DNA from 4 places in the Kluyvera chengduensis genome. Region 4 is predicted to be linked to each of the others. Evidence: predicted binding sites of a transcription regulator. Region 4 holds the regulator's gene; each other region holds the start of a gene.
The links. The regulator ArgR, encoded in region 4, controls arginine synthesis, uptake and breakdown. The targets are predictions, from matches to a motif close to ANTGAATAAAAATACANT.

Region 1: argF (ornithine carbamoyltransferase) is a predicted target of ArgR. The motif match lies at 2,030-2,047, and genes of this name have one in related genera.
Region 2: argA (amino-acid N-acetyltransferase) is a predicted target of ArgR. The motif match lies at 1,845-1,862, and genes of this name have one in related genera.
Region 3: argC (N-acetyl-gamma-glutamyl-phosphate reductase) is a predicted target of ArgR. The motif match lies at 1,556-1,573, and genes of this name have one in related genera.

What each region holds. Positions count from the first base shown of each region.
Region 1 is NZ_JBIQOI010000007.1:50,776-54,544, reverse strand. It holds gene pyrB (aspartate carbamoyltransferase) at 1-43, opposite strand, end outside; gene ACH1XZ_RS17000 (pyrBI operon leader peptide) at 80-184, opposite strand; gene ACH1XZ_RS16995 (YhcH/YjgK/YiaL family protein) at 448-900, shown strand; gene argF (ornithine carbamoyltransferase) at 998-2,002, opposite strand; gene rraB (ribonuclease E inhibitor RraB) at 2,163-2,585, shown strand; partial or broken gene miaE (tRNA isopentenyl-2-thiomethyl-A-37 hydroxylase MiaE) at 2,638-3,390, shown strand; gene ACH1XZ_RS16975 (topoisomerase II) at 3,509-3,769, shown strand, end outside.
Region 2 is NZ_JBIQOI010000005.1:114,410-118,178, forward strand. It holds gene recD (exodeoxyribonuclease V subunit alpha) at 1-293, shown strand, start outside; gene argA (amino-acid N-acetyltransferase) at 480-1,811, opposite strand; gene amiC (N-acetylmuramoyl-L-alanine amidase AmiC) at 2,040-3,290, shown strand; gene cobD (threonine-phosphate decarboxylase CobD) at 3,297-3,769, shown strand, end outside.
Region 3 is NZ_JBIQOI010000012.1:9,516-13,284, reverse strand. It holds gene ppc (phosphoenolpyruvate carboxylase) at 1-45, opposite strand, end outside; gene argE (acetylornithine deacetylase) at 357-1,508, opposite strand; gene argC (N-acetyl-gamma-glutamyl-phosphate reductase) at 1,662-2,666, shown strand; gene argB (acetylglutamate kinase) at 2,676-3,452, shown strand; gene argH (argininosuccinate lyase) at 3,568-3,769, shown strand, end outside.
Region 4 is NZ_JBIQOI010000004.1:281,834-285,602, forward strand. It holds gene ACH1XZ_RS13945 (GntR family transcriptional regulator) at 1-595, opposite strand, end outside; gene mdh (malate dehydrogenase) at 717-1,655, opposite strand; gene argR (transcriptional regulator ArgR) at 2,111-2,581, shown strand; gene yhcN (peroxide/acid stress response protein YhcN) at 2,959-3,222, shown strand; gene yhcN-B (DUF1471 family stress response protein YhcN-B) at 3,330-3,596, shown strand; gene ACH1XZ_RS13970 (barstar family protein) at 3,652-3,769, opposite strand, start outside.

The DNA.
Region 1 (3,769 bases), on a different contig from region 4:
CGTTTATGGAAATGATGTGTTTTTGATACAGCGGATTAGCCATGGTTATCTCCTGACGACGGCGCAAAAAAAAAGCCCCTTAAATAAGGGGCTTTATGAATACGGATGCTACGGAAAGGAAAAACGGCAGGCCAGCGTCTGTTTTCAGACGCGGTAAGACGCGATGTCGTACACACTGAACCATAATTCCTCCCGGCAAAACGGGTGGCATTATACGCAGCTTTATCCGGCAATCAAGCGTCTGATTCACATTTTAATCAACGAAAACGATTCTTATAGAATGAGTATTCGCTTTTTATGAATTTAAATTCGACGTTTACGCAAGCCGCGTAAAGTGTGCGCTAAACCGGCAGGGCGGCAGAATCATGATAAAAAGTACTGGTATGGTAACGCGAATTTACGTATAACAACTGAAAATTGAAACATTGTTTTATTCGTGGAGTCATCATGATTATTGGCAACATCCATCACCTTCAGTCCTGGCTGCCGGAAGAGCTGCGTCAGGCCATCATCCACCTTATGGCGAACGTTACCGATGCCACCCCAGAAGGGAAATATGACATCGACGGCAACCGCCTGTTCTATATGATCTCTGAGAACATGACCGAGCCGTATGCTGACCGTCGTGCGGAGTATCATGCGCGCTATCTGGATATCCAGGTGGTGCTGAAAGGTCAGGAAGGGATGGCGTTCAGCACCCAGCCTGCGGGCGAGCCGGACACCGACTGGCTGGCGGACAAAGACATCGCGTTTCTGCCGGAAGGCGTACAGGAAAAGATGGTAGTGATGAGCGAAGGTGACTTCGTGGTCTTCTACCCGGGCGAAGTCCACAAGCCGCTGTGCGCGGTAGGGCAGCCTGCGAAAGTGCGTAAAGCGGTTATTAAGCTGCTGGTTGAGTAATAAACAGATTGCCGGATGGCGGCTTCTCCTTATCCGGCCTACATGGTGCGTAGGCCTGATAAGCGAAGCGCCATCAGGCACAACGTTAAGGTTGTCGTTATTTGCTTAGCGTCGCGACCATCACCGCTTTGATGGTGTGCATCCGGTTTTCCGCCTGATCGAATACGATGCTGGCCGGAGATTCAAAGACCTCGTCGGTCACTTCCATTCCACCGTGCATGCCGTATTCAGCGGCCATTTTCTTACCCAGCGTGGTCTGGTCATCGTGGAACGCAGGCAGGCAGTGCAGGAATTTCACCTGCGGATTGCCGGTCAGCTTCATCATGGCGCTGTTTACCTGATAGCCGCGCAGCAGCGCAATACGCTCCGCCCACTTCTCTTTGGCTTCGCCCATCGATACCCACACGTCGGTGTAGATAAAGTCCGCGCCCTTCACGCCTGCGGCAATATCTTCCGTTAGCGTAACGTTGCCGCCGTTCTTCTGCGCCAGCGCTTTGCATTCCGCCACCAGGCTCGCTTCCGGCCAGCATTCCTGCGGTGCGACAAGACGCAGGTCGAGACCGGTTAACGCCGCCGCTTCCAGCATGGAGTTACCCATGTTATTACGCGCATCGCCTGCATAAACCAGCGTCATTTCATTGAACGCTTTGCCCGGCAGGTGTTCCTGCATGGTGAGCAGATCCGCCAGCAGTTGGGTCGGATGGAACTCATCGGTCAGACCGTTCCACACCGGCACGCCGGAGTATTCAGCCAATGTTTCCACCACTTCCTGGCCGTAGCCACGGTACTGGATGCCATCGTACATACGGCCCAGCACGCGAGCGGTGTCTTTAATCGATTCTTTGTGGCCAATTTGGCTGCCGCTGGATCCAAGATAAGTGACGCGAGCACCCTGATCGTATGCGGCAACTTCGAAAGAGCATCGTGTACGGGTTGAGTCTTTTTCGAAGATGAGCGCGATGTTTTTACCGGTCAGGTTCGGCGACTCCGCGCCGCTTTTTTTATCCGCTTTTAGCTTTGCTGCGAGCTGCAGCAGCGTGGTGATTTCTGCAGGGGTAAAATCGAGTAATTTTAAGAAGTTCTTTTTATACAGAGTAGACATAATTCCCTCACCTGGCTCAAGCCACTTATTGAATTAAAATTCACTTTATATGGATGAATATTCATTTGCAACCCCAATAACAAATCTTTATCGGAAAGGTGGAGGCAATGGCAACGGTATGTGACAATAAGAGTATCAGCCACATTATGAGGAACGAGCCATGGCAAACCCTGAACATCTGGAAGAACAGCGCGAAGAGACCCGTCTGATCATTGAAGAACTGCTGGAAGACGGTAGCGATCCTGATGCGCTGTACACCATCGAACATCACCTCTCCGCGGACGATTTCGAAAGTCTGGAGAAAGCAGCGGTAGAAGCGTTCAAGCTGGGCTACGAAGTGACGGAACCGGAAGAGCTGGAAGTGGAAGAAGGCGACACCGTGATCTGCTGCGATATCCTGAGCGAAAGCGCGCTGAATGCTGAGCTTATCGACGCGCAGGTTGAACAACTGATGAACCTGGCTGAGAAGTTCGAAGTGGAATACGACGGTTGGGGAACCTACTACGAAGACCCGAACGGCGAAGAAGGCGATGACGACGACGAAGATTTTGTCGACGAAGAAGACGACGGCGTACGTCACTAAGTCATCATATATCCGACGGCAGCGCCCGCTGCCGTCGGGCAAGGATTTTGGCATGGATTACCCGCAAATACTCTCCCCGGTTCTTAACTTCCTGCATTGCAAAACGCCCCAGGCATGGCTCGATACAGCCCGCGATCCGGCCAACCTTCCTTTGCTGCTGACCGACCATTTAGTTTGTGAGCTGAAAGCGGCGCAAACCGCGATGCTGCTGGTGCGTAAATATGTGGCGGATAAAGACGGCGCGCAGGCGCTGCTCGACTGGCTGAAACCGTATGAGGCCTTTACCTTTCGCGAAGGCGAGGAGCCGGATTTCGCCGCGCTGAATAAGCAGATTAACAAAAGCATGATGCCGCAGACCGACGACCCGTGGGGACGGCAGCTTATCGACAGCATGGTGTTGTTGATTAAAGAGGAGCTGCACCACTTCTCGCAGGTGCGCGAAGCGATGCTAAAGCGCCATATTCCGTACGTGAAAATCACCGCCAGTCGCTACGCCAAAGGGATGCTCAAAGAGGTGCGTACGCATGAGCCGCTGACGCTGATTGATAAGCTGATTTGTGGCGCGTACATCGAGGCCCGATCCTGCGAACGGTTTGCCGCGCTGGCGCCGTATCTGGATGACGATCTGCAGGCGTTTTACCTATCGCTACTGCGTTCTGAAGCGCGGCACTATCAGGATTACCTCACGCTGGCGCAGCAAATCGCTGACGGTGATATCAGCGAGCGAGTGCGTTTCTTCGGTGAAGTGGAAGCCTCGCTCATCACTTCATCAGATGACGAGTTCCGCTTCCACAGCGGTGTGCCGCATAGTTCGGTAGAAAAATCTGGTGGCTGGAAATACCCCACCTTTGCCGTAATAATCGACATACCGTACGGGAAAGCATAATTCCCGGCATATTTATCGATTTGGCTAAGGATAATCAATGAACTGGGCACACGTATTACTGGCAGGGTATATCGGGGCGGTTATCGCCATCATCGTTGGTGTCTTTCGCAAAAAAGGCTGGATTGGCAAGGTCGCGGGCGGGGTGATTTTTGTCGTTGCAATCGTCGGCTGGAATCTGTTCGATGTGCACTATCTGATCCCGCGAGAAAATCCGGACTATGGTCTGAGCGAAGCACAGAAGTTTGAAAATGCGATGCTGGCGATGCCGGTTTATCAGGTGCTTAAAGCGCAGGAACCC
Region 2 (3,769 bases), on a different contig from region 4:
TCCCAATGCCGGACGGCACGATTAAATCCGTGCAGCCAAGCCGCTTGCCTGAGCACGATACCGCGTGGGCAATGACGGTGCATAAATCGCAGGGCTCCGAGTTCACCCACGCTGCGCTGGTGCTGCCAACGCAGATTGTCCCGGTGGTGAGCCGCGAATTGGTCTATACGGCGATAACCCGCGCCAAAGCGCGGCTGTCGATGTACGCCGATAAAAACCTGCTCGCACAGGCGATTTCCACGCGCACCGAACGACGCAGTGGGTTGTCGGCGATTTTTGCAGAGATGGAATAGGGTCTTAAAGATTTGCTCGAACTGCCCCCTCTCCCTTTTTAAGGGAGAGGGCTGGGGTGAGGGTTTAACGCCGAGCCCACAATCCCCTCACCCTAACCCTCTCCCCAGAGGGGCGAGGGGACCGATCGGCGCGAAGTTAGGCTTTTGTAGGCCTGATAAGCGCAGCGCCATCAGGCATTTTCTCTCTTACACCAAATCCGTCATCAACACCTTCGACCGGCGCTGATAGTTATAAAGCTGCTTCTTACTCTCCGGCAGCAGCTCCACGTCCACCGGCTTAAAGCCGCGCTCCTGGAACCAATGAATACTGCGCGTCGTCAGCACAAACAGATGATTAAGCCCCATCTGCTTCGCCTGAGAGGCAATCCGTTGCAACAGCATTTCACCGCGTGAGGAGCTTCGGTAATCCGGGTGCACTGCTACGCAGGCCATCTCACCAATTTTCTCCTCCGGGAAAGGATAAAGTGCGGCGCAGGCAATCGTGGTGTTATCACGCTGAATAATGGTGAATTTATCGATCTCCATCTCCAACTGTTCGCGGGAGCGGCGCACCAGAATACCCTGCTGCTCCAGCGGCGCGATCAGATCCAGAATGCCGCCGATATCGTTGATGGTGGCCCGGCGAATTTGCTCGGAGCTCTCCATCACAATCTGCGTACCGATACCGTCACGGGAGAACAGTTCCTGTAACAGTGTCCCGTCTTCCTGATAGCTGATCAGGTGGCAGCGGCGTACCCCGCTGCGGCAGGCTTTTACCGCGCCGCGCAGGAAACGCGCGGTGCCGGAAAGGTAGTCGCCTTCTTTTTCCAGCTCTTCAATGCGCGCCTGAGCTTCGTTCGGGAACAGCTCAGAGACAATATCGCCCGCTTCGTTAAACACCCCCTGTGAGGAGCAGAAGCCGATCATCTTCTCGGCCTTCAGCTTGATTGCCAGTTGGGTGGCAATCTCTTCCGAGGTCAGGTTAAAGCTCTCACCGGTCACCGAAACGGCGACCGGGCCCATCAGCACGATAGCGCCGCTGTCGAGCTGGCGGTGAATGGCTTCTTCATCGATACGGCGAATGCGTCCGCTGTGGCAGTAGTCGATACCGTCGTCCACACCGAGCGGCTGAGCGATGATAAAGTTACCGCTGACCACGTTGATGTGCGCACCCTGCAGCGGGGTATTGTTGAGGCTCATCGACAGGCGGGCGGTAATATCCAGCTGCAGCAGCCCCGCGGCCTGTTTCACCAGCTCAAGGGTTTTGGTATCGGTGACGCGGATATGTTTGTGATAGGTTGGCTCATGGTGATGCTCGGCCAGATTGGCGTCGATTTGCGGACGCGCGCCATAGACCAGCACCAGGCGAATGCCCAGGCTGTGCAGCAGGCCAATATCGTTGACGATGCTGGAAAAGTTTTCATGCTCAATGGCTTCGCCGCCAAGCATGATGACAAACGTCTTCCCCCGGTGGGCGTTAATATAGGGGACGGTATGACGAAACCCCTCTACCAGTTCGGTTCTACGTTCCTTCACCACGGCACAACCCTCAATGCATGATTATTCGTAATTAATGTATTTTTATTCTGTTTTTGCCGGAAACGCAAGCCACAATTTGCTTAAACATTGGAAAATCTCCGGCCAAATTTCGCTGATTCAACGAATGTTTACCCTTTTATAGATGACAGTTTATGCGGCTTTAGTTACAGTTTCCGGTCAATCGTATTATGCGAATTCTTTGATCACTTTTTTTGCCTGGGATGGAGCATGTCGGGAAGTCAGTCTTTGAGCCGTCGTCGCCTGCTACAAGGTGCCGGCGCCATGTGGTTGTTAAGCGTAAGTCAGGTCGGGTTAGCTGCCGTCAGTCAGGTGGTGGCGGTGCGCATATGGCCTGCGTCCAGCTACACGCGCGTAACGGTGGAGTCCAGCCGTGAGCTCAAGTATCGACAGTTTGCGTTGAGCAATCCTGACCGTCTGGTGGTCGACCTCGAAGGGGTTAACCTGAACTCGGTGCTGAAAGGCATGGGAGCGCAGATCCGCAGCGACGATCCGTTTATTAAATCTGCGCGCGTCGGGCAGTTTGATCCGCAAACGGTGCGCATGGTGTTTGAACTCAAGCAGGACGTGAAGCCGCAGCTCTTCGCCCTCGCGCCCGTGGCAGAATTTAAAGAACGTCTGGTGATGGATCTCTACCCGGCGAGCAGCAAAGAACAGCAGGACCCGCTGCTGGCGCTGCTGGAAGACTACAACAAGGGCGACCTTGAAAAGCAGGTGCCGCCATCGCAAAGCGGCCCTCAACCTGGCAAAGCCGGGCGCGACCGTCCGATTGTTATTATGCTTGACCCCGGCCACGGCGGCGAAGACTCCGGCGCGGTGGGTAAATACAAAACGCGGGAGAAAGACGTGGTGCTGCAAATTGCCCGTCGCCTGCGCGCGCTGATTGAAAAAGAAGGCAACATGAAAGCCTACATGACGCGCAACGAAGATATCTTTATTCCGCTGAAGGTGCGGGTGGCGAAAGCGCAGAAGCAGCGCGCCGACCTGTTCGTCTCCATTCATGCGGATGCGTTCACCAGCCGCCAGCCGAGCGGCTCATCGGTCTTTGCCCTGTCGACCAAAGGGGCCACCAGTACCGCGGCGAAATACCTCGCCCAAACCCAGAACGCCTCGGATTTAATCGGTGGTGTCAGCAAGAGCGGCGACCGCTACGTCGACCACACCATGTTCGATATGGTGCAGTCGCTGACCATCGCCGACAGCCTGAAGTTTGGTAAAGCGGTGCTGAAAAAGCTGGGGCAGGTGAACGACCTGCATAAAAACCAGGTGGAGCAGGCCGGCTTTGCGGTACTGAAAGCGCCGGATATTCCATCGATCCTCGTCGAAACGGCGTTTATCAGTAACGTTGAAGAGGAGCGTAAGCTCAAAACCGCCACCTTCCAGCAGGAAGTGGCCGAATCAATTCTCGCCGGGATTAAAGCCTACTTTGCCGACGGCGCGACGCTGGCACGGCGCGGGTAATCGGCCATGTCACGGCTGAAAAGCGCCCACGGCGGCAACACGCGCGAAGCGGCGGCGCTGATCGGCCTGACCGCCGAGCAGTTACTGGACTTCAGCGCCAACATCAATCCGCTGGGCATGCCCGAAAGCCTGAAGCAGGCGATCGTTGCCCAGCTCTCCTGCGCCGAACGCTACCCGGACGTTGACTACCAGCAGCTACATCAGGCGCTGGCGGCGCATCACGGCGTGCCTGCGGCGTGGTGCCTGGCGGGCAATGGCGAAACCGAGTCGATTTTCACCCTCGTCCACGGCCTGAAGCCACGGCGGGCAATGGTGGTCGCGCCGGGCTTTGCCGAATATCGCCGGGCGCTGGAAACCCTCGACTGCGAGATTGAAACCTTCGCACTGCGCGAAGCGGACGGCTGGCAGCTAACCTCTCGTCTGCTCGATGCGTTAACCTCCGAACTGGACTGCCTGTTTATCTGCACCCCGAATAACCC
Region 3 (3,769 bases), on a different contig from region 4:
GAGCATACTGACATTACTACGCAATGCGGAATATTGTTCGTTCATTAACCCAGACACCCCATCTCATTTTATTTTGTTATATCCCAACCCCTGGAACGTAAGGGCGAGATAAAGACACCTCTTTTATAAAGCCACGTAAAAACCCGTACGTCAATTGCTGCGAAATCGCTTCAGCAAACGAATAAATCGCGACAATTTATGAAAGTTAATTCGTATCGTGCCAGATAAGAAATGCTTATGAAAATGTGAAGGTGATCGCGGGAAAGCGGGGGCGGAGATATGCCGGATGGCGCTGCGCTTATCCGGCCTACGGGCGGGGGAGGCCCGGTAAGCATATCGCCACCGGGCAGAACACATTAGTGCCAGCAGAAGTGATGCACGACCTGGGTAATTAATTCGCGCGTCGGCTTAATAAAGCGCGTTTCCAGGTATTCGTCCGGCTGGTGCGCTTGGTTAATCGAGCCTGGGCCCAGGACGATGGTCGGGCACAGGGTCTGGATAAACGGTGCTTCGGTGCAGTAATTCACCACTTCGGTCTTGGTACCGAGCAGTTTTTCCAGCACCTGAACCAGCTGGTGATCCGGTGGGCATTCATAGCCTGGAATCGGTGGGTGCAGCTCGCTAATCGTCAGGCGGCCCGGCCACTGGGCGCTGACCGGCTCAAGGGCTTCGTCGAGCAGGCCGTTCAGATCGTTCAAGGTCATGCCCGGCAACGGACGGATGTCCATGTGTAGTTCGCAACAGGCGCAGATACGGTTGGAGGCATCGCCGCCGTGAAGGCTGCCGAGGTTGAGCGTTGGATACGGCACGGTGAACGCGTCGTAGTGATAGCGCTCTTTCAGTGAGTCGCGCAGCTGCATCACGCGGCCAATGGCGTCGTGCATAATTTCAATGGCGTTGACGCCGCGCGCCGGGTCGCTGGAGTGGCCGGACTGGCCCATCACGCGGATGGCGTTCGACATATGACCTTTATGCGCGCGCACCGGCTGTAGCGAAGTCGGTTCGCCGATGATGGCGCAGTCCGGGCGAAGCGCGGTGGATTCAGAGAAGTAACGCGCGCCCGCCATGCTGGTCTCTTCATCGGCGGTTGCCAGAATATAGAGCGGCTTTTTCAGCGTCGTCACGTCAACATCACGCAGCGCGTCCAGAATAAAGGCGAAGAAGCCTTTCATGTCGGCAGTGCCCAGACCGTAGAGCTTGTTGTCATGCTCGGTGAGGGTAAACGGGTCGCGGGTCCAGCGGCCGTCGTCGAACGGCACGGTATCGGTATGACCGGCGAGCAGCAGCCCGCCCGCGCCGTGTCCGGTGCTGGCCAGCAGATTGAATTTATTGCGCGTGCCGGGAACCGGCTGTACCTCAACGTTGAAGCCTAATGAGGCGAACCAGTCAGCAAGCAGAGTGATTAAAGACGCATTGCTCTGATCGAGCGCTTCTTCGGTTGCACTGATGGAAGGAGTGCCGATCAACGCACGGTAAATCTCGATAAATGGGGGTAAATTGTTTTTCATTGTTGACACACCTCGGGTCATGATAGTATCAATATTCATGCAGTATTTGTGAATAAAAATACATTATCATTAGGCGTAAGAAAACCCACCAACGGTAGGGTGAATAGAAAACGCTTAATCAGGCAAACGGACATAAGAAGGTGAACAGCCCCGATGTTGAATACGCTGATTGTGGGCGCGAGCGGTTACGCTGGCGCAGAGCTTGTGACCTATGTAAATCGCCATCCTCATATGAACATAACCGCTTTGACGGTCTCAGCGCAAAGCAATGATGCAGGAAAGTTAATCTCCGATTTGCATCCACAGCTGAAAGGGATTGTCGATCTGCCGCTGCAGCCGATGTCCGACATCAGCGAGTTCAGCGCCGGTGTTGATGTGGTGTTCCTGGCGACTGCCCACGAAGTGAGTCACGATCTGGCCCCGCAGTTCCTCGCGGCAGGCTGCGTGGTGTTCGACCTTTCCGGTGCGTTCCGCGTGAACGACGGCGCCTTCTATGAAAAATACTACGGGTTTACCCATCAGCACCCTGAGCTGCTGGCGCAGGCGGTGTATGGTCTGGCCGAGTGGAGCGCCGAGGCGCTGAAAGAGGCGAACCTGATTGCGGTGCCGGGCTGTTACCCGACGGCGGCGCAGCTTTCCCTGAAACCTCTGATTGATGCCGATCTGCTGGATCTCAACCAGTGGCCGGTGATCAACGCGACCAGCGGCGTGAGCGGCGCGGGGCGTAAAGCGGCTATCTCCAATAGCTTCTGCGAAGTGAGCCTGCAGCCGTACGGCGTGTTCACTCATCGCCATCAGCCGGAAATCGCCAGCCACTTGGGCGCGGAGGTGATTTTCACCCCGCACTTGGGCAACTTCCCGCGCGGTATTCTGGAAACCATTACCTGCCGTTTGAAGCCGGGCGTGACCCACGCGCAGGTGGCGGAAACCTTACAACAGGCCTACGGCGACAAGCCGATGGTACGTTTATACGAGAAGGGCGTTCCGGCACTGAAAAACGTGGTCGGCCTGCCGTTCTGCGATATCGGTTTTGCGGTGCAGGGCGAGCACCTGATCGTCGTGGCCACTGAAGACAACCTATTGAAAGGCGCTGCCGCACAGGCCGTGCAGTGCGCCAATATCCGTTTCGGCTTCGCTGAGACGCAGTCTCTTATTTAAGGTGTGACGATGATGAATCCATTAATTATCAAACTGGGCGGCGTGTTACTGGATAGCGAAGAGGCGCTGGAGCGTCTGTTTACCGCGCTGGTCAACTACCGCGAGTCGCATCAGCGCCCGCTGGTGATTGTCCACGGCGGCGGCTGCGTGGTAGATGAGCTAATGAAACAGCTTAACCTGCCGGTGAAAAAGAAAAATGGTCTGCGCGTCACGCCTGCCGATCAAATCGACATTATTACCGGCGCGCTGGCGGGTACCGCCAACAAAACGCTGCTGGCGTGGGCGAAGAAGCATGATATCGCCTCCGTTGGTCTGTTCCTCGGCGATGGCGACAGTGTGCAGGTTACTAAGCTGGATGAAGAACTGGGCCACGTGGGTCTGGCACAGCCGGGTTCGCCTAAACTGATTAATCTGCTGCTGGAAGGTGGTTTCCTGCCGGTGGTGAGCTCTATCGGTGTGACCGCCGAAGGGCAACTGATGAACGTCAACGCTGACCAGGCGGCAACTGCGCTGGCGGCAACGCTTGGCGCAGACCTGATTCTGCTCTCCGACGTAAGCGGTATTCTCGACGGTAAAGGCCAGCGTATTGCTGAAATGACCGCAGAGAAGGCCGAACAGCTTATCGAACAGGGCATTATTACCGACGGGATGATTGTGAAGGTGAACGCGGCGCTTGATGCGGCGCGTACGCTGGGTCGCCCGGTGGATATCGCCTCATGGCGTCACGCGGAGCAACTGCCGGCGCTGTTTAACGGCACGCCGATTGGTACGCGTATTCTGGCTTAATATTTATGTGCCCGATGGCGGCTACGCCTTATCGGGCCTACGTGAAAAGAACCTGTAGGCCGGATAAGCGTAGCGCCATCCGGCAGTGAAATCGAAGAAATTAAGGAAGCATGTTATGGCACTTTGGGGTGGGCGTTTTACTCAGGCAGCGGATCAGCGGTTCAAACAGTTCAATGACTCTTTACGCTTTGACTATCGCCTGGCGGAGCAGGATATCGTTGGCTCTGTTGCCTGGTCCAAAGCGCTGGTAACGGTCGGCGTTCTGACGGCGGAAGAGCAATCTCAGCTGGAAGCTGCGCTGGGCGTACTGCTGGAAG
Region 4 (3,769 bases):
GACGCATTATTTCCGCCAGAGAGAGGAAATAACGCTGCGTAGCCTGCACAATCTCGCCGTGTTGCCCCCGTCCTATCGCCGCACTGAGTTCCATCAGCAGCAGTGCAGATTCCTGATACTCTTCTTTCAAATGTAAAATCACATACGAGACATAGCCGTCCAGGAACTGCTGATAGGCTTTCTCAAGATAGCGATTATTAACATAAGCAATCAGCGTCTGGTGAAACTCAAGCTCAAGGGTTTTATCTTGCGAACTCGCCAGCGCCTGTGCACGTGCACTCAGCACCTCAGACACCGTCGCCGGAATAAGCGAAAACAACTCTGCCGCCGTCGCCGCAATGACGCGAAAAATATGGCTGACGTGGTCAGGCTCCTGGTGCGCAACCTGCATATGCCGATTGGGCAGACGAATCAAAAACCCTTCCTGCTCAAGCGACTGCAGCGCCTCGCGAACTGGCATGCGCGAAAGCCCCAGCTGTTCAGCAATACTTTCCTGCGCCAGTTCTTCTCCCGCACGAATATTGCCGGAGAGAATCTCGTAGCGCAGCATTTGGGTAATGTGATCGCGAGTTTGCTTTCTTTGGATCTTTTTCACGACGTTCTCGTTAATAACCGATAAGACGCGGGGAGTTTAGCAGATTTAACGCTTGATCGAGTAACCTGTTTACAAGCAGGCAACCCGTAAGAAGCCGGAACGAACGTTCCGGCATCGCACTCTATTTATTGATAAAATCTTCGCCAAGCTGAATGTCTTTTCTCAACGTATCCAGCATCCCTTCCAGCGCCTGCTGTTCGTAAGCGCTCAGTTTGCCGATAGACTGACGTTCTTCAATTCCATTTTTACCCAGCAGCAGCGGCTGTGAGAAGAAGCGGGCATATTCGCCATCGCCTTCAACATAGGCACATTCAACCACCCCTTTCTCGCCCTGCAGAGCGCGAACCAGGGACAAGCCAAAGCGTGCAGCAGCCTGGCCCATGGACAGGGTTGCTGAGCCGCCACCGGCTTTTGCTTCAACCACTTCGGTACCCGCATTCTGGATACGCTTGGTCAGGTCATTGACTTCTTGTTCAGAGAAGCTGACCCCTGGGATTTGCGACAATAAAGGAAGAATCGTTACGCCGGAGTGACCGCCGATGACCGGGACCTCGACGTCACCGCATTTTTTACCTTTCAGCTCAGCCACAAAGGTATTGGAGCGGATGATGTCCAGCGTTGTAACACCAAACAGTTTGTTTTTGTCGTATACGCCCGCTTTCTTCAGCACTTCGGCGGCAATGGCCACGGTGGTGTTGACCGGGTTGGTAATAATGCCAATACAGGCTTTAGGCGCGGTTTTTGCAATTTGCTGCACCAGGTTTTTGACAATCCCGGCGTTAACGTTAAACAGATCGGAGCGATCCATACCGGGCTTACGTGCCACCCCAGCAGAGATCAGGACAACATCCGCCCCTACCAGCGCAGGCGTCGCATCTTCTCCGGAGAATCCTTTGATGTTGACATCAGTAGGAATATGGCTGAGATCGACAGCCACGCCAGGCGTGACGGGGGCAATATCATAGAGGGAGAGTTCTGAACCAGAAGGCAGTTGGGTCTTTAGTAGTAGGGCAAGCGCCTGGCCAATACCGCCGGCGGCACCAAGGACTGCGACTTTCATCCTAAACTCCTTATTATGGTTAATGACATTCAGGTAATAACCTGTCGTGGACCGCATAACCGACGCAAGAGATACCTGTTGTTACTCCGTTGCGGCGACCTTAATTCACAAGGTAAATAATTACAATATAATTGCTTACAGAATGCGGGTATGACAGCAGCATTGCTGGCGTTACCGCACTACTCCCAGAAAAAGGTCTATCTACGAAACCAAACTTTCATCAACTATCGATTACAATATACTCAGCATGTTGCGTAAAACAACAGCAATTTAATAACAATTCATTTACTTTTAACTTATTTGTATCCCGTGATATAGGCATGTTTCTTAGGCCTAATTTTTGCTAAAATCCGGCCTTTCTCTATTTGGCCTAGCCTCTTGGGATAAATTGTTTTGCATAAAAATTCACCTATATGCATAATAATGTTAATTTCACCACCATACTCGGGTGACTTATGCGAAGTTCAACTAAACAAGAAGAATTAGTTAAAGCCTTTAAAGCGTTACTGAAGGAAGAAAAATTTAGCTCTCAGGGCGAAATTGTTCAGGCCCTACAGGAAGAAGGCTTCGATAATATCAACCAATCCAAAGTCTCTCGTATGCTGACAAAGTTTGGCGCAGTGCGTACCCGCAACGCCAAAATGGAAATGGTTTACTGCCTGCCAGCAGAACTGGGTGTACCGACTACCACCAGCCCATTGAAGAATCTGGTCCTGGACATTGACTACAACGACGCTGTCGTTGTGATTCATACCAGCCCAGGCGCTGCGCAGCTTATCGCGCGCCTTCTGGACTCTTTAGGCAAGGCTGAAGGTATTCTCGGCAGCATTGCCGGTGATGACACTATCTTCACCACACCCGCTCGAGGCTTCACTGTTAAAGATCTCTACGAGGCCATTCAGGTTCTGTTTGAACAGGAGCTGTAATCCCTCGTGATACTCCTCTGGTCCCTCCGGAGGAGTCCGCTTTCCCACCAGCTTATCCACCGTTTCTACTGCCGCTTCGTTAGCATTTAGTGCGATTTTTCGTCCAAAATCATAATTCCAGTGAATATATCTCAACTTAACCGCACAAAACATCAAATTATCCTATCCGTTTGATTTTACGCATTATTGACGATTAACTTTGCCAAAATATGCGCTTTTTTATACCTATATCTTCTAAAAATGACGATTCCTGACAACTAATTACACCGGAAACAATTAGCGTGGTATTAATATTTTACGTGATTAGTGTATACTTAATTTCGTGATGAGGGTCACAAAACAAAGACCCTCCAAAAAAATACGACGAGGTGAGTATCATGAAAATCAAAACAACCGTTGCCGCTCTGAGCATCCTATCTGTTATCTCGTTTGGCGCTTTCGCCGCTGACTCTATCAACAGCGAACAGGCACAAACGCGTCAGGCACTCGGCACCGTTTCTGTCGGCTCTGTCGGTTCAAACCCGATGGACATGCATGAAATGCTGAACAAAAAAGCGGAAGAGCAAGGTGCATCTTCTTACCGCATCATTGAAGCGCGTACCGGTGACCATTGGCACGCAACGGCTGAACTGTACAAATAAGTCAGTGTGAAGCAATACGTCGGCATTCAGTAAAAATTTCCACAGCGGTCCCAGGAATCAGCAACAACATCCTCTCACCGCTGCAAAATAAGGTGAGGAGTAAGAATATGAAAAGCGCAATTATCATCGCATCCCTTGGTCTGGCATCTGTACTTTCTTTCGGCGCAAGCGCCGCAGCACATCAGGTAAGTCAGGACCAGGCGCAGAACCTGCAATCAATGGGCACCATCTCTGTTTCACAGATTGGTAGCGACCCGATGGATATGCGTAGTGAGCTAGCCGCAAAAGCAGAGAAAGAAGGTGCTAGCAGCTATCGTATTATCGAAGCACGTACCGGTGACCATTGGCACGCTACAGCTGAGCTGTACAAATAAACCCTCGTCGTCTTGACCGACGACTTGCCCTCGCTTTTTGGCGAGGGCTTTTTTTTTATCCGCGCTGAACGTTAAAACGCAGCATCCCTTCCAGCTCTTCTTCTGCTTCATCAAAGAGCAGAATAAGCGCACCGTAACGTCGGCGCTGCTTTTCGTCCAGATGAAGGAATTCA